DNA from 2 places in the Halomonas tibetensis genome. Region 1 is predicted to be linked to the other one. Evidence: predicted binding sites of a transcription regulator. Region 1 holds the regulator's gene; the other holds the start of a gene.
The links. The regulator PhoB, encoded in region 1, activates phosphate uptake and scavenging genes when phosphate is short. The targets are predictions, from matches to a motif close to TGTCATANNNNTGTCANA.
Positions count from the first base shown of each region.

Region 2: the regulator PhoB is predicted to act here: its motif matches at 5,073-5,090, upstream of ACFODV_RS05385 (ABC transporter permease subunit).

Region 1 covers NZ_JBHRSQ010000009.1:177,866-185,040, forward strand. Annotated here, with positions in the region: gene cysZ (sulfate transporter CysZ) at 1-495, shown strand, start outside; gene phoR (phosphate regulon sensor histidine kinase PhoR) at 502-1,797, opposite strand; gene phoB (phosphate regulon transcriptional regulator PhoB) at 1,799-2,488, opposite strand; gene ubiA (4-hydroxybenzoate octaprenyltransferase) at 2,570-3,463, opposite strand; gene ACFODV_RS07140 (chorismate--pyruvate lyase family protein) at 3,496-4,044, opposite strand; gene ACFODV_RS07145 (FAD-dependent oxidoreductase) at 4,118-5,278, shown strand; gene ACFODV_RS07150 (HU family DNA-binding protein) at 5,342-5,617, shown strand; gene ACFODV_RS07155 (hypothetical protein) at 5,715-6,071, shown strand; gene recG (ATP-dependent DNA helicase RecG) at 6,091-7,175, opposite strand, start outside.
Region 2 covers NZ_JBHRSQ010000008.1:67,809-74,983, forward strand. Annotated here, with positions in the region: gene ACFODV_RS05360 (PP2C family protein-serine/threonine phosphatase) at 1-1,040, shown strand, start outside; gene ACFODV_RS05365 (STAS domain-containing protein) at 1,027-1,542, shown strand; gene tal (transaldolase) at 1,615-2,553, opposite strand; gene ACFODV_RS05375 (Bcr/CflA family multidrug efflux MFS transporter) at 2,694-3,878, shown strand; gene ACFODV_RS05380 (PstS family phosphate ABC transporter substrate-binding protein) at 4,055-5,011, shown strand; gene ACFODV_RS05385 (ABC transporter permease subunit) at 5,144-7,175, shown strand, end outside.

The DNA.
Region 1 (7,175 bases):
GTGCTTTTCACCTTCACGCTACTGACCCACCTGATCGCCGCGCCCTTCTATGGCTTTTTGGCGGCTAAGGTCGAGGTAGTGGCGACCGGGCGGCCCCCCCTGGACGATCGCAGCTTTATGAAGACGGCGGTGGATGCCCTGGGACGCGAGCTGGTCAAGCTTGCCTATATCGCGCCTCGGGCACTGCTGCTGCTGGTGGTGAGCTGGATTCCTGGCCTCAACCTGATCGCACCGCTGCTCTGGGCGCTGTTCTCGGCCTGGGTGATGGCCATCGCCTATCTGGACTATCCCATGGATAACAACATGGTGGGCTTCGCGGACATGCGCCGTCGGCTGGCGGCGCGCTGGTGGCAAAGCCTCACCTTTGGCGGCTGCGTGACCCTGGTGACCTGGATTCCGCTGGCTAACCTCTTCCTGCTGCCGGGGGCCGTTTCCGCTGGCGTCCTGATGTGGGATCGGCACTACCGAGACCTGGGCGCTCCAGCGGCTCGTTAAGGCCCGCTACGCTGTCTCCGACCTGAGCCGTTCGGCAGGAAACAGGCAGCTGAAGCGGGCGCCTTGGCCGGGGTGTGAGTCGATCTCCAGGCGGGCATCGTGGCGCAGCAGAACGTGCTTGACGATGGCCAGCCCCAGGCCGGTGCCGCCGGTGGCGGCACTGCGTCCCTTGTCGACCCGATAGAAGCGCTCGGTGAGCCTCGGCAGATGCATCGGGTCGATGCCCTTGCCGTTATCTTCAACCTCCAGGTTGGCGCCGTCACGCCCGGGAACCCAGCGCAGCACGATGCGGCTGCCCTCGGGAGTGTAGCGTACCGCGTTGAAGGCCAGGTTGGAGAGCGCGCTGCGTATCTCCTGTTCGCTGCCGAGCAGTGCCCTGGGCTCCACCAACTCCACCTCGATGGTGTGGCGGCCGGCGGAGAGCGCTGCGGCATCGCGCTGCACGCTTTCCAGCAGTGTCGCCATCGCCAGGGGGGCATGATCTTCGCCGCCGCGATCGATCTCCAGGCGCGACAGCAGCAGCAGGTCGCTCACCAGGTTTTGCATTCGATGGGTCTGTTCCTGCATCTGATGCAGACCCCGGGCGAAGCGCGGCGGCAGCTGGTCGGCGTAGGTGTCATAGGTCTCCAGGTAGCCGGCCAGTACGGTGAGCGGGGTACGCAGCTCGTGGGAGACATTGGCCACGAAGTCGCGTCTCATCTCCTCCAGGCGGTGCAGGCGGGTGATGTCGCGGGCCATCAGCAGCCGCTCATCATCGCCGTAGAGAGTAATCTGGAACTGCAGCACCATCTGCTCATCGATGGGCGAGCGTAGGGTCAGCGGCTCCCGGTAGTCGCGCGTGTGGAAGTAGTCGATGAAGCGAGGGTCGCGCAGCAGGTTGGTGATGTGGTGACCGCGGTCATGGGAGGTTCGCAGTCCCAGCATGCGTTCGGCGGCGCTGTTCCACCATTCCATATCACCATGGCGGTCGAGCATCACCACGCTGTCGCGCATCGCCTCGGAGGACTCCTGGATGCGTTTGATGATGCCCAGCAGCCGCTCCTGGGTATGACGTTGCCCTTTCTGGTAGCGATACAGGCGGTCGAAGAGCTCGCCCCACACCCCCGTGGCGGCAGGGGGCTCGGCCTGGGGCGTAAGCGTCAGCCAGCGGTGAAGACGGTAGAGCCGTTGGAGATGAAAGACCAGACAGGCGGCAAGCCCGATGGCCAGTCCTAACCCGGCGTAGGACACAATCCAGCCCACCAATAGGCCGCCAGCGGCCAGCAGGAGGAGACGCCACACTTCTCGCTTCCAGAGGCCCACGTCAACCCTTGGCAGAGAACCGGTAGCCGGTGCCGCGCACCGTCTGTACCAGATGCTGGTGACGCTCGCCAAGCGCCTTGCGCAGGCGACGGATATGCACGTCCACGGTGCGCTCCTCTACGTAGACATTGCCACCCCACACCTGATCCAGCAGTTGGCTGCGGGTATAGGCACGTTCCTGGTGAGTCATGAAGAACTGCAGCAGGCGATACTCGGTGGGGCCCATTTCCACGGCCTTGCCGCTGGCGATAACCCGATGACTGACCGGGTCAAGGAGCAGGCCGTCCACCTCCACGGCCTCTTCGATTCCCTGGGGCGTGGCGCGTCGCAGCACCGCCTTGAGGCGGGCGACCAGTTCACGGGGCGAGAAGGGCTTGGTGATGTAGTCGTCGGCACCAGCCTCGAGTCCCTGGATCTTGTTGTCCTCCTCTCCCTTGGCAGTGAGCATGATGATCGGCAGCTCGGCGGTAGTCGGTTCGCGTTTGAGGCGCCGGGCCAGTTCGATGCCGCTGGTACCAGGCATCATCCAGTCGAGCAGCACCAGGTCGGGCTGGTGGTCGACGATCATGGCGTGTGCGGCCTGGGCGTTGTCCGCCTCGAGCACGCGGTAGTCTGCCATCTCAAGCGCCACCGCGATCATCTCGCGGATCGGCGCTTCATCATCGACGATCAAAACGGTCTTGGCGGTCATCCGGAGGCCTCGGAGCAGTGACGGATCGATGACGATCTCACCACGCTAGTATGACACTCGCATGACAATGCCGCCTGCGCTTCATGCCCCGGAGGCCGGCCAGAGGCTGAGAGCGAGGCCGGCGAATACCAGAAGCCCCGACCAGTGGTTATTCAGGAAGGCCTGGAAGCAAGGGTCGCGCTCGCGGTGGCGGATCAGGAACTGCTGGTGCACGAAGGTGGCCGCCATGGCCGCCAGGCCCAGCCAGAAAAAGCCGCCCAATCCCAGGCGCAGCCCCACCCAGGTCAGCAGCAGCAGCGTCAGGCCTTGGAGCAGTCCGATCATGAGCCGATCGGCACGACCGAACAGCACCGCCGTGGACTTGATGCCGATCCTGAGGTCGTCGTCGCGGTCGACCATGGCGTACTGGGTGTCGTAGGCCACGGTCCATGCCATGTTGGCCAGGAACAGCAGCCATGCCTCGGCGGGGATATGGCCCAGCACCGCGCCGAAGGCCATGGGGATGGCCCAGGAGAAGGCGGCGCCGAGGAACAGCTGTGGCAGGTGGGTGTAGCGCTTCATGAAGGGGTAAATAAAGGCCAGCGCTACGCCCACCAGTGAGAGCATCACGGTGAAGAGGTTGGTGAACCAGACGAGCACGAAGGCGGCCATCACCAGGATCAGGAACAGCGCCTGGGCTTCCCCTTCGCTGATGCGGCCGGTGGCCAGGGGGCGGTGGCGGGTGCGTTTGACGTGACCGTCGAAGTGGCGGTCGGCGTAGTCGTTGACCACGCAGCCGGCGGCGCGCATCAGGTAGACGCCGGCGATAAAGATCAGCAGCACGTTTCGGCCAGGGATGCCCTCGGCGGCTACCCATAGGGCCCACAGGGTGGGCCACATCAGTAGCCAGGTGCCGATGGGACGGTTCAGGCGCATCAGCTGCAGGAAGTCAGGCACCCGGGCAAGTCCCTTGGGGTGCATCAGGGAACGGTCCATCTCTACCTCACGAAAGTCGGCGTGGGAAGAGCCTAGCGCGAAGGGAGGCCAAGGTCATCCGCCATGGCGTCCAGGAACCATTCCTGCACCAGCACCCGGAAGTCGCCGTGGCGAAACACCGAGCGGCGTCCCCAGGGCCCGACGGCATCGTGGAAGCCGGCGGGGGCCGAGGTCACCTCGATGTCGCTACGCTCGAGATCCGGCTGGCGAAACAGCCAGCTGCCCAGGGAGCGCTCGCCGAGGCGTGCCAGCTCGTGCTCTGGCAGGCCCGCTAGCGGCGCCACCGAGCGTGCCACTACCCAGGGGCGCTCTCCCAGGCAGAGTGCCACCTCGCGTAGCCAGGCACGCTGGCCGTGGGCGATGTCCAGCGCTTGAGCCTCGTCACGACGCGGGGTCCCGAGGCGCTGGTCGAGCAGCTGGACGCGGAAGGCGCTGGGGGCGCCGGCCTCGGTGAGGCGCAGGGTAAGAGAGTCCCGAGAGCCGACCCAGCGGCGCCAGGCGGGGCTCATGGCGGGCCGGGCGGCGGCCAGAGAGATCCAGTGCGCCGGGGCGCTGGTGTCGGCAGGCGGCAGGTCTGACACCGTTAGGCTCCGCGTCGATTCAGGGCAGGTAGTGTAACATGCGGTGTCATCTCCACCCTGACCGAGGAGTTCCATGAGCGCTCCCCTGACGATTATCGGCTCCGGCATGGCGGGCATCGGCTTGCTGCGGGCTCTGCGCGCCATCGATGCCGAACGTCCCATTACCCTGATCACCGCCGATAGCGGCGACGACTATGCCAAGCCGTTGCTTTCTACCGGTTTCGCCAAGCGCCTGCCGCCGGATCGCCTGGCGGTGCGTGACGCCCTGCGGTTAGCAGAGGAACTCGGCGTCGTGGTGCGCACCCACACTCGGGTCGAGGCCATCGACACGGTGGCGCGCACCCTGCAGATTGGTACCGAGCGGCTGCCCTGGAGCGAGCTGGTGCTGGCCACCGGGGCGGCGCCGGCGGTGCCCTTCGCGGTTTCTGACGCGCTGGCGGCCAGGGTCTTCACCATCAACGATCTGGATGATTACCGTGCCTTCCATGGCGCGCTGGAAGCGCTGGGACGGCCGGGTCGGGTGGCCATTGTCGGCGCGGGGTTGGTGGGCTGCGAGTTCGCCAATGACCTGATCGCCGGGGGCCACGAGGTGAGCCTGGTGGCCCCCGAGGCCGCTCCTCTGCCGCGGCTGCTGCCGGAGCCCCTGGGCCGGGCCTTGGGTGAGGCATTTGACGAGGCTGGCATGCTGATGGCGCTGGGCGTCGGGGTGACGGCGCTCGAAACGGCCGGGGCCAGCGTGGGTCTAGCCCTGGAGGATGGCAGCCGTATTGAAGCCGACCTGGTGCTGATGGCTACGGGGCTCAGACCGCGCACGGCCCTGGCCGAGGCGGCTGGCCTGGCGGTCAGCGCCGCGGGTATCCACACCGATCGCAGGCTGGCCACTTCGGCGCCCGGCGTTTACGCCCTGGGTGATGTGGCCTGTGTGGACGGCGTGAATGCCATGTACGTCCAGCCCCTGCAGGCCAGCGCCAAGGCGCTGGCTCGCACCCTCACAGGTACGCCCACCCCTGTCGTCTACGGGCCCTGGCCGGTGGTGGTCAAGACCCCTCTGCTGCCGGTGGTGGCCCTGCCGCCGGCTACCCCCCCGGCACGCTGGCGCATCGAGGGAGAGGCCGGCGACTTCTCTGCCCTGGCGGAATCGGAAGAGGGGCATTTGATCGGGTTTGCGTTGACTGGTGCCTGTGTCCGTCGGAAAGTTGAACTGGCGCGGGTTGCGCCGCCGTTGCTAGGCTAGATCATCGACAACAAGACCTCGGCGACAGGCGCCCGGGTAGACTGCCAATATCAGGAGGGCAACATGCGTAAGCCAGAACTCGCCGCGGCGATTGCCGAACATGCCGATTTTTCCAAGGACAAGGCGAGCCAGGTGCTCAACGTGATCCTCGATGAGATCACCGGGAGCGTGGCCCAGGGGCAGGACGTGTCGCTGATCGGCTTCGGTACCTTCACCGTGCGCGAGCGTGCGGCGCGCACCGGCAAGAATCCCCAGACCGGTCAGCCTCTGACCATCCCGGCCAGCAAGACCGTGGCTTTCAAGCCGGGCAAGGGCCTCAAGGACGCCGTGGCCAAGTAGACGCCGTGGCCAAGTAAAGGCCACGCAATGTGCCAGGCGGCCCGCACCGGTGGGCCGCGTTGGCTTTCCCCTCCATGGATTCGGTGGCGAGATCGACATGAAGCTGCGACTGATGCTCTGGCTGCTGACCTTCCTGCTCAAGCGAGCCCTGCGCCGCAAGGCGCGTTTTCGGGAGCTGCTGGCCGAGATGCGCGGCCTCGACTGGGGTATCGCCACCGAAGATCTTGCCATCGCTCGCCACTATCGCATGTCCCCCGGTGGCATCCAGAGCGGGCGCGGCCTGCCGGTGGATCTCGACTTGGAGCTGCGTTTCGAGGACGAAATCACCGCGCTCAAGGTGCTCAAGAAACCCACCCAGCAGGCCTTCCTCGACGGCATGATGGAAGGTTCGGTGCGCCTGGTCGGCGACTCTTCCGACCTGCAAAAGCTGCAGAAACTCCTCAGGCATATCTAAGTCAAGCATATCGAGACGGTTAAACCTGCCCGTATCGGCCCGACTCTTCGCCCAGCCATCTTCTGACAAGCGGCCGGCTCGCCTCCGGGTGACTGGCGAGTAGCGCCTCGGCCAGCGGAGCGACCCGTTCAAGCAGGTCGGCGTCGCGCTCCAGGTCGGCGATCTTCATCTGGGCCAGGCCGGTCTGACGAGTGCCCAGCACCTCGCCGGGACCCCGCAGCTCCAGGTCCTTTTCGGCGATGCGAAAACCATCATTGGTCTCGCGCATCACCGCCAGGCGCTGCTTCGAGTTGGCCGACAGCGGGGGATGGTAGAGCAGCACGCAGAAGCTTACCGTGGAGCCGCGCCCCACGCGTCCACGCAGCTGATGCAGTTGGGAGAGCCCAAGCCGCTCCGGGTTCTCGATGATCATCAGGCTGGCGTTGGGTACGTCGACCCCCACCTCGATGACCGTGGTAGCCACCAGCAGATCCAACTCGCCGGCCTTGAAGGCGTCCATTACCGCGGCTTTCTCGGCCGCCTTCATGCGCCCGTGGACCAGACCGATAGCAAACTCCGGCAGCGCTTCGGTGAGCTCGTCGCGGGTCGCCTCGGCGGCCTGGCACTCCAGCACCTCGGACTCCTCAATCAGGGTGCAGACCCAGTAGACCTGTCGGCCCTCGGCGCAGGCGTGACGGATGCGCGCCACCACCTCGGGGCGCCGCTCATCGGGCATTGCCACCGTCTTTACCGGGGTGCGCCCGGGAGGCAGCTCGTCGATTACGGAGACGTCCAGATCGGCGTAGGCGCTCATCGCCAGGGTGCGGGGGATGGGGGTGGCGGTCATGACCAGCTGATGGGGCGTCAGGCCGGCGGCCTCGCCCTTCTCGCGAAGCGCCAGGCGCTGGTGCACCCCGAAGCGATGCTGTTCGTCGATGATGGCCAGGCCGAGGCGCTGAAAGTGCACGTCGCCCTGGAACAGGGCGTGGGTGCCGACCACCATGCGAGCGCGACCGTCCCGGATGGCCGCCTTGGTATCCAGGCGTCCCTTGCCCTTGAGCTTGCCTGAGAGCCAGGCCACCTCGATGCCGAGCGGTCCGAACCAGGCCCGGAAGGCGCGGTAGT
Region 2 (7,175 bases), on a different contig from region 1:
CCCACGTCCGTGCGCTGTCCGATGAGCAGTGGGCACCCCTTTGTGAGCGCCTGCCGACGCTGGTGGTCAGCGATAGCCGCCAGTCCCCCGGGTTGCTCTCCGCGGTCGATGCCGGGCTGGTGGACTACATCGTCGAGCCGCTGCGCCACGGACAGCTGCTGCGGCGCATGATTCGCAAGGTGATCGAGCTGCGGCGGCTGGAGGAGGCGAGGCGCGAGGATCAGATGCGGCTTGAAGAGCTCAACGAGAGCCTGGAGACCCACCTGGCGATGCTTCGCCTTGACCAGCAGGCCGGTGGGCAGATCCAGCGCAAGCTGCTGCCGCCAAGGCCCCAGACGGCGGCCGGCGTGACCTGCGACTACTGGTTTGCCCCCTGGCTCTACCTGTCCGGCGACTTCCTGGATTTCCAGCGCCTGGATGAGCGCCACCTGCTGTTCTACTTTGCCGATGTCTCCGGTCATGGCGCCTCGTCGGCCTTCGTCACCGTGCTGCTCAAGTACCTGGCTAACCGCTGGCAGGGGGAGTGGGACGGGATTGCACCAGAGGCCCTGCCACCCCGCTGGCTGTCTGATCTCAACCGCGAGCTGCTGGAAACCGGCATCGGCAAGCATGCCACCCTGTTCGTCGGGGTCATTGACCTCGAGCGCCGCTATCTGCACTATTCGCTGGGCGCGCAGCTGCCCATGCCCCTGATGGTGTCGGATGGCGAGGTGCATCCCCTTTCCGGCGTGGGTATGCCAGTGGGGCTGTTTCCCGGCGCCGAGTACCCTATTCTGGGGTGTTCGCTACCCGAGAACTTCCGACTGTGGTTGTGTTCGGATGGAGTATTGGAATGCCTGCCGGGCGAAACGCTCGACACGCGGCTCAAGGAACTCGAGCAGCGGGTGCTGGCCAGCGAGACGCTGGACGACCTGCGGACCAGCCTGGCGCTTGGCCATCTGGCCAGCGGTGATCATGCCAGCCTGGATACGGGAATCGAGGCCCTGCCCGACGACCTGACCATCATGATGTTGAGCGGATTTGGCAATGTTGATTCATGAAGGACGCATCAAGGCGGCATTCGATGCCGGTGTTTTCGTCCTCAAACTGTGTGGCGATGTACGCCTGACCCTCTCCGCGACCCTGGACCGTCAGGCCCAGCAGCTCGCCGAGACCCCTGGGCTTGTCAGCCTGATCATCGACTTGCGCGACGCCTCCAACGTGGACTCCACGGCGCTGGGTTTCCTGGCCAAGGTGGCCATGGCCGTGGAAGGGCGGCTGGCCGAGCGCCCCACGATCATCGCCGACAACCCCGACATCCAGCGCATGCTGGATGTGATGGGTTTTGCCCGCTATTTCACCCAGGTGGAGGCGCCCATTACCGAAGTCTGTGAGCTGTGCGACCTGCCGGAGATCCCCTGCGACGTGGAGAATACCCGCCAACGCATTCTCGAGGCCCATCGCATCCTGATGCGCATGAACGAGCATAACCGGGAGGAGTTTCAGCCGCTGGTAGAGATGCTCGAGGCCCAGGAGGTCGACCCTCACCCCCATCATCATTGATTCCGCGAATGGAGGCCGAGGGCATCAGCCGGCATCCGTTCTGGATGATGGGGGTCTCCTCCCCGTGATTGGTTACGCCTGGCGCAGCTCTCCCAGCAGTGCTTCCAGCTTGCGCTGATCCCCCATGAACTTGCGAATGCCTTCGGCCAGCTTGTCCGTGGCCATGGCGTCCTCGTTCATCTCCCAGCGGTAATCGGCCTCATGCAGCGGCTCCGGGGCCCGGGTCTCGGCATCCTGCGAAGAGAGTCGGCGCGCCAGAGGGCCGCTGGTGTCGGCCAACTCGCCGAGGAGGGCAGGAGAGATGGTCAGCCGGTCGCAGCCGGCCAGCGCCAGGATTTCGCCGGCGTTACGAAAGCTCGCCCCCATCACGATGGTGTCGTAGCCATGGCCCTTGTAGTGCTCATAGATGCGCTTGACCGACCGGACCCCCGGGTCGTTGTCGCCGCTGAAGTCGGCATCCGGTGCCTGGGCCTTGTGCCAGTCGAGGATGCGTCCCACGAAGGGCGAGACCAGGGTCACGCCGGCGTCGGCGCAGGCCTGTGCCTGGGCAAAGCCGAACAGCAGGGTCAGGTTGGTGTGGATGCCTTCACGTTCGAGCTGCTGAGCGGCGCGGATGCCTTCCCAGGTGGCGGCGACCTTGATCAGGATGCGCTCCGCTCCGACACCGTGGCGGCCGTAGCGCTCGATCAGCGAGCGGGCCCGCGCGAGGGTGGCGTCGGTGTCGAAGGAGAGCCGGGCGCTCACCTCGGTGGAGACATAGCCCGGCACCAGGGAGCTGATCTCACTGCCGATCTCCACGGCCACGGCGTCCAGGGCGTCGTCGATATCGGCGGCCTGGCGGGCGATCTCGGCCAGCCGCTCGCGGCGCCCTTCCAACTGGGCAGCCTGCAGGATCAGCGAGGGGTTGGTGGTGGCGTCGGTAGGTTCGAAGCGACGGATAGCGTCTATGTCGCCAGTGTCGGCGACCACGGTGGTCATTTGCCGGAGTTGTGAAAGCAGATCGTCGGCCATGGGGCGAGGTTCCTGATGGAAAAGAGGCTGATACTCTAGCAAGCCCACGTGACAGGGAACAGACGCCGGACAGACTGGCTGCGATGCGCTATTATTATTAGCGGCCTATTAAAGTTCTGTTCTGTTTCGAAGGAGCTGCCTTGACGCTAAGTGCGAAACGCGTGGCGCTGCTGGTGGCCGCTAACACCGCCCTGGCGCCCTTCGCCATTGACGCCTACCTGCCCGCCATGGCGGCCCTGGCCGATGCCGTGGGCGCCAGCATCCACCATACCGAGCTTTCGCTCTCCGCCTTTCTGGCCGGTTTCGCCCTGGGCCAGCTGCTGTTCGGCCCGCTCTCGGATCGCATCGGCCGCAAGCCGGTGCTGCTGGGCGGCCTGGTGGCCTTCTTGCTGGCAAGCCTTGCCATCACCACCGTTAGCTCGCTGCCCGAGCTATTGGCCTGGCGTTTCGTTCAGGCCCTGGGTGGGGGCGCCACGGTGGTCAATTCGGCGGCGATCGTTCGCGACTGCTTCAGCGGACGCGAGGCGGCAAAAGTCATGTCGACCATGGCGATCATCATGCTGCTGGCCCCGCTGGTGGCGCCGGTGGTGGGCAGCGGCCTTCTCTATCTGGGCGAGTGGTGGCTGATCTTCATCTTCCTGGCGGTGTATGCCGCCTTTCTGATGTGGCTGCTCGGCACCCGCCTGCCGGAGACCCGAGCCCCGGGGTCGCCTACGGCCTCGCCGCGCCAGGTGCTGGCCAACTACGCCAGCGTGTTGCGCCACCGCCAGGCCATGGGCTATGTGTGCGCCGCTTCCATGTCGTTTGCGGGGCTGTTCGCCTTCATCACCGCCTCGCCCTTTCTCTACCTGGAGCACTATGGCCTTTCGCCGGGCCTCTATCCCCTGGTATTTGGGGTCAACGTGTTGGCCATGGCGGCTTCCAACCGTCTCAACATCCGCCTGCTGAGACGGCGCAGCCCCCAGCAGAATCTGCGCCTGGGGCTGGCTATCCAGCTGGGAGCGGCCGTTGGCCTGGTGCTGGTGGTGGCCAGCGGCCTGGAGTCGCTGTGGACCATGGTGCCGCTGATCATGGTGTTTGCCGGCACCATCGGCCTGGTGGCGCCCAACGCCATCTCGGCGCTGCTCGATTATTTCCACCACATGAGCGCCACTGCGGCGGCACTGCAGGGCAGCATCCAGTTTTCCTGCGGGGCGCTCGCTGGGGTGCTGGTCGGCGCCTTCGAGGTGGACAGCGCATGGCCCATGGTGGCCACCATGCTCGGCGCCGCGCTGATCGGCAACCTGGGTCTGCGTCTGCTGGCGGGCCGCGCCGGCGATGCCTGAGGCGCGGCTGCTCTGACGGTGAGCTCCGGGAGCGCTGTCACACAAAATTCATCAACCTCTCGCGTCATGTCACCGAAGTGTCACGCGGTCTCCCTATATTCGTTCCCATCGATTCGCGGATAGCGGATCGTGTCCTCAACGCTGCGACAAGCGGCGCACGACACCTGGAGACCAAGATGAAACTCAAGCTTATCGCTGCCGCCGTTATCGGTGCCTCATTCGTCAGCACCGCCGTCATGGCGGAACGCGTCGACCCTAACCTGCCCGACTACGAGTCTGTGAGCGGCATTTCCGGCAATATGACCAGCATCGGTTCCGACACCCTAAACAACCTGATGACTCTCTGGGCCGAGGAGTTCGCGGGCTTATATCCGAACATCAATATTCAGATCCAGGGCGCGGGTTCGAGCACCGCCCCCACCGCCCTGACCGAAGGTACCGCCCAGTTTGGCCCGATGAGCCGCGAGATGCGTACCTCTGAAGTGCAGTCCTTCGAGGACCGTCACGGCTACCCGCCGACCATGGTGCCGGTGGCCATCGACGCCCTGGCCATCTACGTCAACCAGGACAACCCCCTGGAAAGCATCACCGTGCCTCAGGTCGATGCTATCTTCTCCGGCACCCGCCGCTGCGGTTACCCGGAAGACATTACCCGCTGGGGCCAGCTGGGCCTGGAAGGCAGCTGGGCAAACCGTGACATGACCCTCTACAGCCGTAACGCCGTCTCCGGCACCTATGGCTTCTTCGCCGAGAATGCCCTTTGCGGCGGCGACTTCAAGGACTCCATCAACGAGCAGCCGGGTTCCGCCTCGGTGGTACAGGGCGTCAGCGAGTCGATCAACGGCATCGGCTACTCCGGCATTGGCTATATCACCTCTCAGGTCCGCGCCGTACCGGTGGCCCGTGACGAGGGCGAGGAGGCCTTCGAGGTGGATAACGAGAACTACCCGCTGGCCCGCTTCCTGTTCGTCTACGTGAACAAGCACCCCAACGAGGATCTGGCTCCGCAGCAGGTCGAGTTCCTGCGCATGGTGCTCTCCAAGCAGGGCCAGGAAGTGACCGCCCGCGACGGCTATATCCCGCTGCCCGAGACCGTGGCCAGCCGCGTGCGCGGCGAGCTGGGTATCGACTGATCAGCAAATAGTAAAGGCGTTACCCGGGGGCGCTCAGGCGCCCCTTTCTTATTTCTGGAGCTGTCACATAGCTGTCACGGACCCTGCTTACCCTCTCCATATCTTTCCACCTGACGGGATTGCTTATCCGCCATGAATGAAATGTCCCAACTCCCCACGTCGGGTCAAGGCAGGTCGCTACTGCCCACCCCTGAGCAGCGCGAGCGTCTGCGGCGCAAGCGCACGCTGAAGGACAACTTCTCGCGCTATGGCATCGGCGCCGCCGGCATCGGGGTCGTGATCGCTCTCGGGATGATCTTCGTCTACCTGTTCTCCGAGGTCATGCCGCTCTTCAAGTCGGCACAGGTTTCGACTGAGCAGACCTATGCCATTCCCGGGCTGGAAGACGGCGAGTCACTCGAGCACCTGACCATCGACCGCTACGACACCCTGGGGGCGAGCTTCACCGACACGGGGCGCATCACCTTCTTCGACCTGGATGGAGGGGCCTTGCGTTCGTCGTTCGAGATGCCTCGGCCCGATGGCGCAACGCGCTCAGTTTTCGCGACCGCCTTCGCCACCACGGGAGCCTTCGCCTACGGCTACGACAACGGCGCCATAAGCCTCGGCCAGGTTGACTACGCGATCACCTATCCCACCGGCAGCCTTCGACATATCGAGCCTGAGCTTAAGTTTCCCTTCGGCGAGGAGCCCCTGATACTGGACGATGAGGGACGTGCCATTAATGTGCTGGGTCTGCAGGTCAGCGACCGCGGTACCTATGCCGCTGCTGAACTCGAGGACGGCACCCTGATGGTGACCTCTTTCGATCGCCAGGAGAACATCATGACCGGTGCGGTGACCGTGGAGCAGACCACGGCCGAGCTGCCCGGCTTCGAGGGCCGCGCCCGGCAGATCCTGATCGACAATCGCTACCGTCACCTCTACGTCTCTGACGACGCCGGTTACATCCATCACTACAACATTGGCAACCTCAGCAATCCCCGCTACCTCGGGGCCGTTCAGGTCACGGACAGCGGCTACGTGTCGGAGATGACCTATCTCAATGGGACGGTATCGGTCATTGCCGGCACCTCCGATGGCCAGGTGCGCCAATACTTCCCGGTGCGAGATGCCCAGAACCAGTACGACCTGACTCATATTCGTGATTTCGCCCGCTATGACGCCCCGATCACCCATATTGCAGTGGAGCACATGCGACGAGGCTTCCTGGTGGGTGACGAGCTGGGCAACCTGGGCATTCATCACTCCACGGCGGGGGCTGACGTCTTCGATGCGCCGATGACCGAAGGTCCCCTGACGCGTATCGCCATCTCGCCGGTCAACTCGTTGGCGCTGTTTGCCGACGAGAACCATCAGCTCCAGGTGGCCAGCGTCAATAATGCGCATCCCGGTATCTCCTTTTCCTCCCTGTGGCAGAAGGTCTGGTACGAGGGCAGCAGCCAGCCACGCTATGTGTGGCAGTCCACGGCCGGCGGCGACGAGTATGAACCCAAGATGAGCCTGATGCCCCTGACCCTGGGCACCCTGAAGGCGGCCTTCTACGCGATGCTGTTTGCCACGCCGCTGGCGCTGATGGGGGCCATCTATACCGCCTACTTCATGTCGCCGAAGCTGCGCGGCAAGGTGAAGCCCACCATCGAGGTGATGGAGGCGCTGCCCACGGTCATCCTCGGCTTCCTGGCCGGGTTGTGGCTCGCCCCCTTCGTCGAGAATCGACTGCCGGCGGTGTTCAGCATCCTGATCCTGATGCCCATTGCCATGCTGGTCTTCGCCTACCTCTGGAGTCGCCTGCCCGAGCGGCTGCGCACCCGGGTGCCTGACGGCTGGGAGGCGGTGCTGCTGATGCCGATCATCATTTTCGTCGGCTGGGCCTGCGTCACGGCGAGCCCCTACGTGGAGATCATGTTCTTCGATGGCAGCATGCGCCAGTGGCTGACCGACAACGGCTTCACCTACGACCAGCGCAACGCCTTGGTGGTAGGTATCGCTATGGGCTTCGCGGTGATCCCGACCATCTTCTCCATCGCCGAGGATGCGGTTTTCACCGTGCCCAATCACCTCACCCAGGGCTCCCTGGCGCTGGGCGCCACCCGTTGGCAGACCGTGGTTGGTGTAGTACTGCCTACCGCCAGCGTTGGCATGTTCTCCGCGGTGATGATGG